Regions from separate parts of the Streptomyces sp. NPDC040622 genome, predicted to be linked through region 2. Evidence: riboswitches for the same ligand, from Rfam matches in the RefSeq annotation. Region 2 holds a riboswitch; the other holds the start of a gene.
The links. Region 2 has a riboswitch for glycine ahead of gcvT (glycine cleavage system aminomethyltransferase GcvT). Riboswitches for the same ligand answer to the same signal wherever they lie in the genome.
Positions count from the first base shown of each region.

Region 1: linked by a shared signal. The riboswitch ahead of gcvP (aminomethyl-transferring glycine dehydrogenase) and the one ahead of gcvT (glycine cleavage system aminomethyltransferase GcvT) in region 2 are both predicted to bind glycine.

Region 1 is NZ_JBVIXD010000001.1:9,677-14,081, forward strand. It holds gene ACZ592_RS00055 (DNA polymerase IV) at 1-1,060, shown strand, start outside; gene ACZ592_RS00060 (PRC-barrel domain-containing protein) at 1,101-1,481, opposite strand; glycine riboswitch at 1,626-1,725, shown strand; gene gcvP (aminomethyl-transferring glycine dehydrogenase) at 1,918-4,405, shown strand, end outside.
Region 2 is NZ_JBVIXD010000012.1:90,316-94,720, forward strand. It holds gene glyA (serine hydroxymethyltransferase) at 1-485, opposite strand, end outside; gene gcvH (glycine cleavage system protein GcvH) at 509-886, opposite strand; gene gcvT (glycine cleavage system aminomethyltransferase GcvT) at 997-2,130, opposite strand; glycine riboswitch at 2,166-2,278, opposite strand; glycine riboswitch at 2,279-2,387, opposite strand; gene ACZ592_RS31975 (AAA family ATPase) at 2,536-3,240, shown strand; gene ACZ592_RS31980 (enhanced serine sensitivity protein SseB) at 3,289-4,068, shown strand; gene ACZ592_RS31985 (enhanced serine sensitivity protein SseB C-terminal domain-containing protein) at 4,242-4,405, shown strand, end outside.

The DNA of each region.
Region 1 (4,405 bases), on a different contig from region 2:
GGAGGCCAAGCCGGACGGGCTCAGGCTGATAGCGCCGGGGACGGAGCGTGCGCTGCTCGGTCCGATGTCGGTGCGGACGCTGCCGGGCGTGGGGCCGGCCACGGGTGACCATTTGCGGCGGGCCGGGATCATCACGGTCGATGAGATCGCGGAGGCCGGTGAGGACGAGCTCGTACGGCTGCTGGGGAAGGCGCACGGCGGCTCGCTGTACGCGATGGCGCTGGCGCGGGACGAGCGGCCCGTGGTGGCGGAGCGTGAGTCGAAGTCGGTCAGCGTCGAGGACACGTACGACGTGGACATCCACGACAGGGTGCGGGTCAGGACGGAGGTGGCGCGGCTTGCCGAGCGGTGTGTGCAGCGGCTGCGGGCGGCGGGGCACTCGGGGCGGACCATCGTGCTGAAGGTCCGCCGGTTCGACTTCTCGACGCTGACGCGGTCCGAGACGCTGCGCGGGCCCACGGACGACCCCGGGGTGGTGCGGGAGGCCGCCGCGCGGCTGCTGGAGGCCGTGGACACCACGGGCGGGGTGCGGCTGCTCGGCGTGGGCGTCACGGGCCTCGCCGACTACACGCAGGAGGACCTGTTCGCGCAGGCGCAGGCGGCCGAGGCGCTCCTGGCGGTGGCGGTGGCGGCGGCCGAGGCCGGTGCTGAGGGCCGTGCCGAGGCCGGGGCGGGTGTCGTCGGGGCCCGGGAGGCGGTGCCGACGGAGCGGGACACGGCGCAAGAGCGGGGCAGGGAGCTCGCCGAGGAGACCGAGGCGCCGGCGGAGCGTCGGTGGGCGGCAGGGCACGACGTGCGGCATGCCGAGTACGGGCACGGGTGGGTGCAGGGGAGCGGTCTGGGGCGGGTGACGGTGCGCTTCGAGACGCCCGGTTCGCCGCCCGGGCGGGTGCGGACGTTCAAGACGGACGACCTGGATCTGGAGCTCGCGGAGCCGTTGCCGTTGGTCGGCGCGGGGTCGTGCGGCGAGGGGGTGGCCGGGGCGGAGCTCGAGGCCGGGTCCGGTGTCGCTGGTGCGGCGGCGGAGGGCAGGGCCGAGGTGCGCTCCGGGCCGGAGTGACCGGAGTGACCGGAGTGAGGGGTGTCGCGTGGGACGGGGCTCAGGGGATTTCCGTGCCCGCGATCCGGCCGAAGGTCTGGTCCGGGGGCGGCGGGGCCTGCGGCGGGGCCGTGTCCAGGCCGTAGTGGTGGTAGAGCTGCAGTTCCTGCTCGGGGGAGAGGTGGCGGCCCACGCCGAAGTCCGGGGCGTCCCTGATCAGGGCGCGGTCGAAGGGGATGTGCAGGGTGCCGTCCTCGACCAGTTCGCTCGGCTCCAGCGGGACGAAGGTGTCGCGGCTGAACAGGCCGGTGCGTATGGCCGCCCACTCCGGGGCGCCGGTGGCATCGTCGAGGTAGACCTCGTCGATCGTGCCGATCTTCGCCCCGTTCCTGTCGAACGCCTTGCGGCCGATCAGGTTGCGCGGATCGATGTCGGTCTGCACGGGCCCTCCAGCTGATCGCGGCTTGTCGAAATCGGGCGTAACTCATCCTTATTCGTTCGTAGTCACTACGAAAGAGCACTTCGGGGCAGGCGGCCACTCGAGGGATCGGCCATGGTCCTCGCTGGTAGGCTGGCGCCTGGCTGCTGACCCCGTGCGGGAGAGCTCTCCGGAATGCACTTCCCGGAGGCGCCGAAGGAGCAAATCCTCCCCGGAATCTCTCAGGCACCCGTACCGCACGGACGAGGTCACTCTGGAAAGCAGGGCGGGCGTCGGGCGGGCACGTTCGGAACCCTTCCTCACCGACGGTGAAAGCAGATCTGTCCATGGACCGGACGGGCCTGTGAAGCTCTCAGGTTGAGATGACAGAGGGGGAGGCCGTCCGGGTACCCGCGCCGTGGTACCCCTCGCAGGTCGTGCAGACCAGGAGGCCTCCGCAATGACTGCCACCAATCGCATCCCGCTCTCCGAGCTCGAGCAGGGCATCCCCTTCGAGTCGCGGCACATCGGGCCCGATGCGGAAGCGCGGGCCAAGATGCTCGCCCAGGTCGGGTACGGCTCGCTCGACGAGCTGACGGCCGCCGCGGTGCCGGATGTGATCAAGAACGCCGAGGCGCTGAACCTGCCCGGCGCGCGCACCGAGGCCGAGGTCCTGGCCGAGCTGCGTTCCCTCGCCGACCGGAACCAGGTCCTCGACTCCATGATCGGGCTCGGGTACTACGGGACCTTCACCCCGCCGGTCATCCTGCGCAACGTCATGGAGAACCCGGCCTGGTACACGGCCTACACGCCGTACCAGCCCGAGATCTCGCAGGGCCGGCTCGAGGCGCTGCTCAACTTCCAGACGATGGTCGCCGAGCTGACCGGACTGCCCACATCGGGCGCCTCGCTCCTGGACGAGGGCACCGCCGCCGCCGAGGCCATGGCCCTCTCGCGGCGCATGGGCAAGGTCAAGGACGGCGTGTTCCTCGTGGACGCCGACGCCCTGCCGCAGACCGTCGCCGTCATCCGGACCCGTGCCGAGCCCACCGGCGTCGAGGTCGTCGTCGCCGACCTGAGCGAAGGCGTGCCCGCCGAGGTGGCCGAGCGCGGCGTGGTCGGCGTGCTGATCCAGTACCCGGGCGCCTCCGGTGCCGTACGCGACATCAAGCCCCTGATCGACCAGGCGCACGAGCTCGGCGCCGTCGTCACCGTCGCCGCCGACCTGCTCGCCCTGACGCTGCTCACCTCGCCCGGCGAGCTGGACGCCGACATCGCCGTCGGCACGACCCAGCGCTTCGGCGTGCCGATGGGCTTCGGCGGACCGCACGCCGGCTACATGGCGGTCCGTGAGAAGTTCGCGCGCAGCCTGCCGGGGCGGCTCGTCGGCGTCTCCGTCGACGCCGACGGCAACAAGGCCTACCGCCTCGCGCTGCAGACCCGCGAGCAGCACATCCGCCGCGAGAAGGCCACCAGCAACATCTGTACCGCGCAGGTGCTGCTCGCGGTCATGGCCGGCATGTACGCCGTCTACCACGGGCCCGAGGGCCTGAAGTCGATCGCGCGGCGCACCCACCGGTACGCGACGCTCCTCGCGGCGGGCCTCACCGCCGGCGGCGTCGAGGTCGTCCACGGCGCGTACTTCGACACGCTGACCGTGCGCGTCGAGGGCAAGGCCGAGGAGCTCGTCTCCGCCGCCCGCGAAGGCGGCGTGAACATCCACCAGGTCGACGCCGACCACGTCTCGCTCGCCTGCGACGAGACCACCACGCGGGGCCAGCTGGCCGCCGTGTGGAGCGCGTTCGGGGTCGAGGCGGACATCGAGGCGCTCGACGAGCAGACGGCGGACACACTGCCGGAGGGCCTGCTGCGCGGCGACGACTACCTCGCCCACCCGGTCTTCCACCAGTACCGCTCCGAGACGGCCATGCTGCGCTACCTGCGCAGGCTCGCCGACCGGGACTACGCGCTCGACCGCGGCATGATCCCGCTGGGCTCCTGCACCATGAAGCTCAACGCGACCACCGAGATGGAGCCGGTCACCTGGCCCGAGTTCGGCCAGCTGCACCCCTTCGCGCCCGCCCAGCAGGCCCAGGGCTACCTCACGCTCATCCGTGAGCTGGAGGAGCGGCTCGCCGAGGTCACCGGCTACGACAAGGTCTCCCTGCAGCCCAACGCCGGCTCGCAGGGCGAGCTCGCGGGCCTGCTCGCGGTCCGCGGCTACCACCGGGCCAACGGCGACGAGCAGCGCACCGTCTGCCTCATCCCGTCCTCCGCGCACGGCACGAACGCGGCGAGCGCCGTGATGGCCGGCATGAAGGTCGTCGTCGTGAAGACCGCCGGGGACGGCGAGGTCGACATAGAGGACCTGCGCGCCAAGATCGAGAAGCACCGCGACGAGCTGGCCGTGCTGATGATCACCTACCCCTCGACGCACGGCGTCTTCGAGGAGCACGTGGCCGACATCTGCGCGTCGGTGCACGAGGCCGGCGGCCAGGTGTACGTCGACGGGGCCAATCTCAACGCCCTGGTGGGCCTCGCCAAGCCGGGCCACTTCGGCGGCGACGTCTCGCACCTGAACCTGCACAAGACCTTCTGCATCCCGCACGGCGGCGGCGGCCCCGGCGTCGGCCCGGTCGGCGTCCGCGAGCACCTCGCGCCGTACCTGCCCAACCACCCGCTGCAGCCCGCGGCGGGACCCGAGACCGGTGTCGGCCCGATCTCCGCGGCGCCGTGGGGCTCGGCCGGCATCCTGCCGATCTCCTGGTCGTACGTGCGCCTCATGGGCGGTGAGGGCCTCAAGCGGGCCACCCAGGTCGCGGTGCTCTCCGCCAACTACATCGCCAAGCGGCTCGAGCCGCACTACCCGGTGCTCTACACCGGTCCCGGCGGTCTCGTCGCGCACGAGTGCATCATCGACCTGCGTCCGCTCAGCAAGGCGACCGGCG
Region 2 (4,405 bases):
GCCAGGCGCTCGACCTCGGCCATGTCGACCAGACCGGCCTCGTCCACGTGGTACGCGACCACGTTGAACTGCTTGCCGGAGAAGTTCAGGCGCATGCCGTGGGTGAGGTGCCCGCCGTGCGCGAGGTCCAGGCCGAGGATCGTGTCGCCGGGCTGGGCGATCGCGAAGAGGGCGGCCTGGTTGGCGGAGGCGCCGGAGTGCGGCTGGACGTTCGCGTACTCGGCACCGAACAGGTCCTTGACCCGGTCGATCGCGATCTGCTCGGCGACGTCGACGTGCTCGCAGCCGCCGTAGTAGCGGCGGCCGGGGTAGCCCTCGGCGTACTTGTTGGTGAGGACCGTCCCCTGGGCTTCCATGACGGCGACCGGAGCGAAGTTCTCCGAGGCGATCATTTCCAGGGTGGACTGCTGGCGGTGGAGCTCGGCGTCGACGGCGGCGGCGACGTCCGGGTCCAGCTCGTGGAGAGGGGTGTTCAGAAGCGACATCACACGATCCCTATCGGTATGGGTCAGCCGGCGGCGAAGGCGGTGTACTCATCGGCGGAGAGCAGGTCGCCCGGCTCGTCCGCGATGCGCACCTTGAACAGCCAACCGCCCTCGAACGGGGCGGAGTTGACCAGCGACGGGTCGTCGACCACGTCCTGGTTGGCCTCGACGACCTCACCGGTGACCGGCGAGTACAGGTCGCTGACCGACTTGGTCGACTCCAGCTCGCCGCAGGACTCGCCCGCGGTCACCGTGTCGCCGACCTCGGGAAGCTGGGCGAAGACGATGTCACCGAGCGCGTTGGCCGCGTGCTCCGTGATGCCGACCGTCGCCACGCCGTCCTCGGTGGCCGACAGCCACTCGTGCTCCTTGCTGTAACGCAGCTGCTGGGGGTTGCTCATGACCTGAATTCTCCTGTACGCGGGTGGGTGCTGCGGAACGAGAAAGATGTGCGTGGGGTCACTTCTGGGGCGTCGGACGCCGTGCCCACGCGGGGACGTCGGCTACAGCGTCACTTCTGGCGCTTGTAGAACGGCAGGGCCACGACCTCGTACGGCTCGTGGGTGCCGCGGATGTCCACGCCGACGCCCGGGGTCCCCGGGGCCGCGTGCCCGGCGTCGACGTACGCCATCGCGATCGGCTTGCCCAGCGTCGGGGACGGGGCGCCGGAGGTGACCTCGCCGATCACCTTGCCGTCGGCGACCACCGGGAAACCGGCGCGCGGCACGCGGCGGCCCTCGGCGATCAGCCCGACGAGCTTGCGCGGCGGTGCCGCCTCGGCCCGCTCGGCGGCGGCGGTGAGCGCCTCGCGCCCCACGAAGCCCTCCGACTGCGACGTCTTCTCGAACTTGACCACCCGGCCGAGCCCGGCGTCGAACGGCGTCAGCTCCGCGGTCAGCTCGTGCCCGTACAGCGGCATGCCCGCCTCCAGGCGCAGCGTGTCACGGCAGGAGAGGCCCGCCGGGATCATGCCGACGGGGGTGCCCGCCTCCATGAGCGCGCCCCACAGCTTCTCCGCGTCACCGGGGGAGACGAAGAGCTCGAAGCCGTCCTCGCCGGTGTAGCCGGTGCGGGCGATCAGCGCGGGCACGCCCGCGACGGTGCCGGGCAGGCCCGCGTAGTACTTCAGGCCGTCCAGGTCCGCGTCCGTGACTGACTTCAGGATGCCGGGGGACTCGGGACCCTGGACGGCGAGCAGCGCGTACGCGTCGCGGTCGTCACGGACCTCGGCGTCGAAGCCGTCGGCGCGGGCGGTCAGCGTGTCGAGCACGACCTGCGCGTTGGAGGCGTTGGCGACGACCATGTACTCGGGGGCCTCGGCGGCGCCGAGCCGGTAGACGATCAGGTCGTCCAGGATGCCGCCGTCCTCGGCGACGATCATCGTGTAGCGGGCGCGGCCGACACCGACGGAGCCGATGTTGCCGACCAGTGCGAAGTTCAGGAAGTCCACGGCCTGGGGGCCGGTGACGGTGATCTCACCCATGTGCGACAGGTCGAAGAGACCGGCCTTGGTGCGCACGGCGTTGTGCTCGTCGCGCTCGCTTGCGTACCGCAGCGGCATGTCCCAGCCCGCGAAGTCGGTCATGGTCGCGCCGAGCGCTCGATGCACGGCATCGAGGGCGGTCAGACGGGGGGCAGTGCTCATGAAGGGAACTCCCAGGGCATGACGGGCGAGGTCGGTCCTCCCCATCTGTCATCGGAACCTGAGAGGTTCGCCGGGCGGGTCCCCGATCCGGGACACCCGGCTTGCACCTTGGGTGGGACCGCCGGGGCGGTCCGCTTTTCAGATGTGCCTCGCCCGCGCGGTACGGGGCCTGAGAGATTCAAGGGAGGGACTTGCTCCTTCGGCGCCCCGGGCGACACAGTGCGTGCTGGTCCCGGGAACTCTCCCGCGCGGATTCAAACGGCCGGTATGGAGTTGGCGCGCACATCATTGCACGCGACTCTGTCCGGGGGGACCCGTGACCGGCGCCGGATCCGTGGCCATGGGATCCCCTTGTGCCGCATTACCTTCTCTTTACACTTGCCGGGGAAGCAGTACGTGACCGCTATGGGGAGGCCGATCACGGTGCGCAGCAGGACCAGTGTCTACGCCACGAGCACGGGGGTGGCGTTGCCCAAGCAGGCCGCCGTCCCCGCCACCGAGAGCTGCGGCCCGCTCCCGGCCGCCGTCGTCCGCGACCTGCGGCAGCGCCGCGGCCACAGCCCGCACCGCCTCACCTTCGGCGAGGGCGACCTCGTCGTCGTCTCCGGACTGCCCGGCGGCGGAAAGTCGACCCTGATGCGGCAGGCCGTCACGGGCCCCCGCATCGACTCCCAGGACACCCGCGACCACTGGGCCCGCCGGATGCCCCGCCTGCTGCCCTACGCGGTCTACCGCCCCCTGGTCCGCCTCGCGCACTACGCGGGACTGCGCCGCGCCCTGCGCTCCGGGGCCAGCGTCGTCGTGCACGACTGCGGCACCCAGGCCTGGGTCCGCGGCTGGCTCGCCCGCGAGGCCGCCCGGCGCGGCACCGCCCTGCACCTGTTGCTGCTCGACGTGCCCGCGGACACCGCGCTCCAGGGCCAGCTCGCGCGCGGCCGAGGCGTCTCCCGGTACGCCTTCGCCCGGCACCGCAGGACGGTCGGCCGGCTCGTCGGCGCCACCGAGCGCGGCGACCTGCCGCGCGGCTGCGGCTCCGCGGTGCTGCTCGACCGGGCGGCGGCACAGGTGCTGCGCGGGATCGCCTTCGACCGCCGGGCCGCCCGGCGTTAGGGTTCGAGCCGCAGGCAGAGCGGTCGCGAGCAGGGGTTGGACGGACAGATGGACATTCCGGCGCAGGCATACGCCCATCCCTACGGCGGATGGCCGGGCAACGAACTGGAAGAGGTCCTCGCGGCCTCGCTGGGAGGCCCCGCGTCGGCGGGCGCCCGGATCGTCGAGGTGCTCGGCCGCAGCCAGATATGGATCCCGCTGCCCAACGGCGGCGGTCCCGAGCAGGGCACCCTGGACCTGCCGACCCTGGAGATCGAGGGTCAGGCGTACGTCCCCGTCTTCACCTCCGAGCAGCAGTTCCGCCAGGCCCTGGGCGCGGCGGCCGACCGCATGGGCCACACCGTGGCACCCGCCGTGGAATTCGCCCGCGGCCTCCCTCCGCAGCTGGGCATCGCCCTGAACCCCGACGGCACCGTCGGGGTGCCGCTGCCGCCGCCCGCCGTCGCCGAGCTCGCCCGCTCCGGCCGCACCGAGCTGGACGGGCCCACCACCGGCGGCCGGGTCCGCCTCTACGAGCCGGACTGGCAGGAGGACCCCGTCGACTTCCTCACCGCCGCGGGGCGGGAGTTCGAGGCGAGCGGGGCCGTGCTCACCGCGCGCCGCTGCCTCGCGACCGTCGAGACGGGCGAGCCGACGCTCTTCGTCGGCGTCGAGCTGTCGACCTGGGAGGGCGCCGCCCGCGACCTTCCCATGGAGGCCCTCGGCCGCGCCCTCGGCTCCGCCCCGGCCCCCTGGCCGGTGAACCTGGTGCTGCTCGACGTGGCGCAGGACCCGGTGGGGGACTGGCTGCGGGCCCGGGTGCGGCCGTTCTACGTCCGCGGGGCCTGAGCGGCGCGCGTCGCGGCAGGCGCGGCGGCGGCCCGTCGCGCCTCGCGACGGGGCCGAGATGCCGTACGTCAAGTCCGTGCCGGGATCGCCGCTTAAGCTGGTTCCATGACCCGGTCGGGCACTCTGCCGTGCCGGGCGGGGTACTCGGGTTCTCAGTGAAGGGGCGGTTACGGGTGAGTGCGTCGGGCACGGCCGCGGGCGATGGGATCTCCCCGGGACGAGCTGGTCCGAGCCCCTGGGGACAGGTCGAGCAGATGCTGCGCGAGGTGACCCCGGGGCGCTACGACGCGTACGAGGCACTGCTGCGCGCGCTCGCGGGCGACCGGCTGTGGATGCT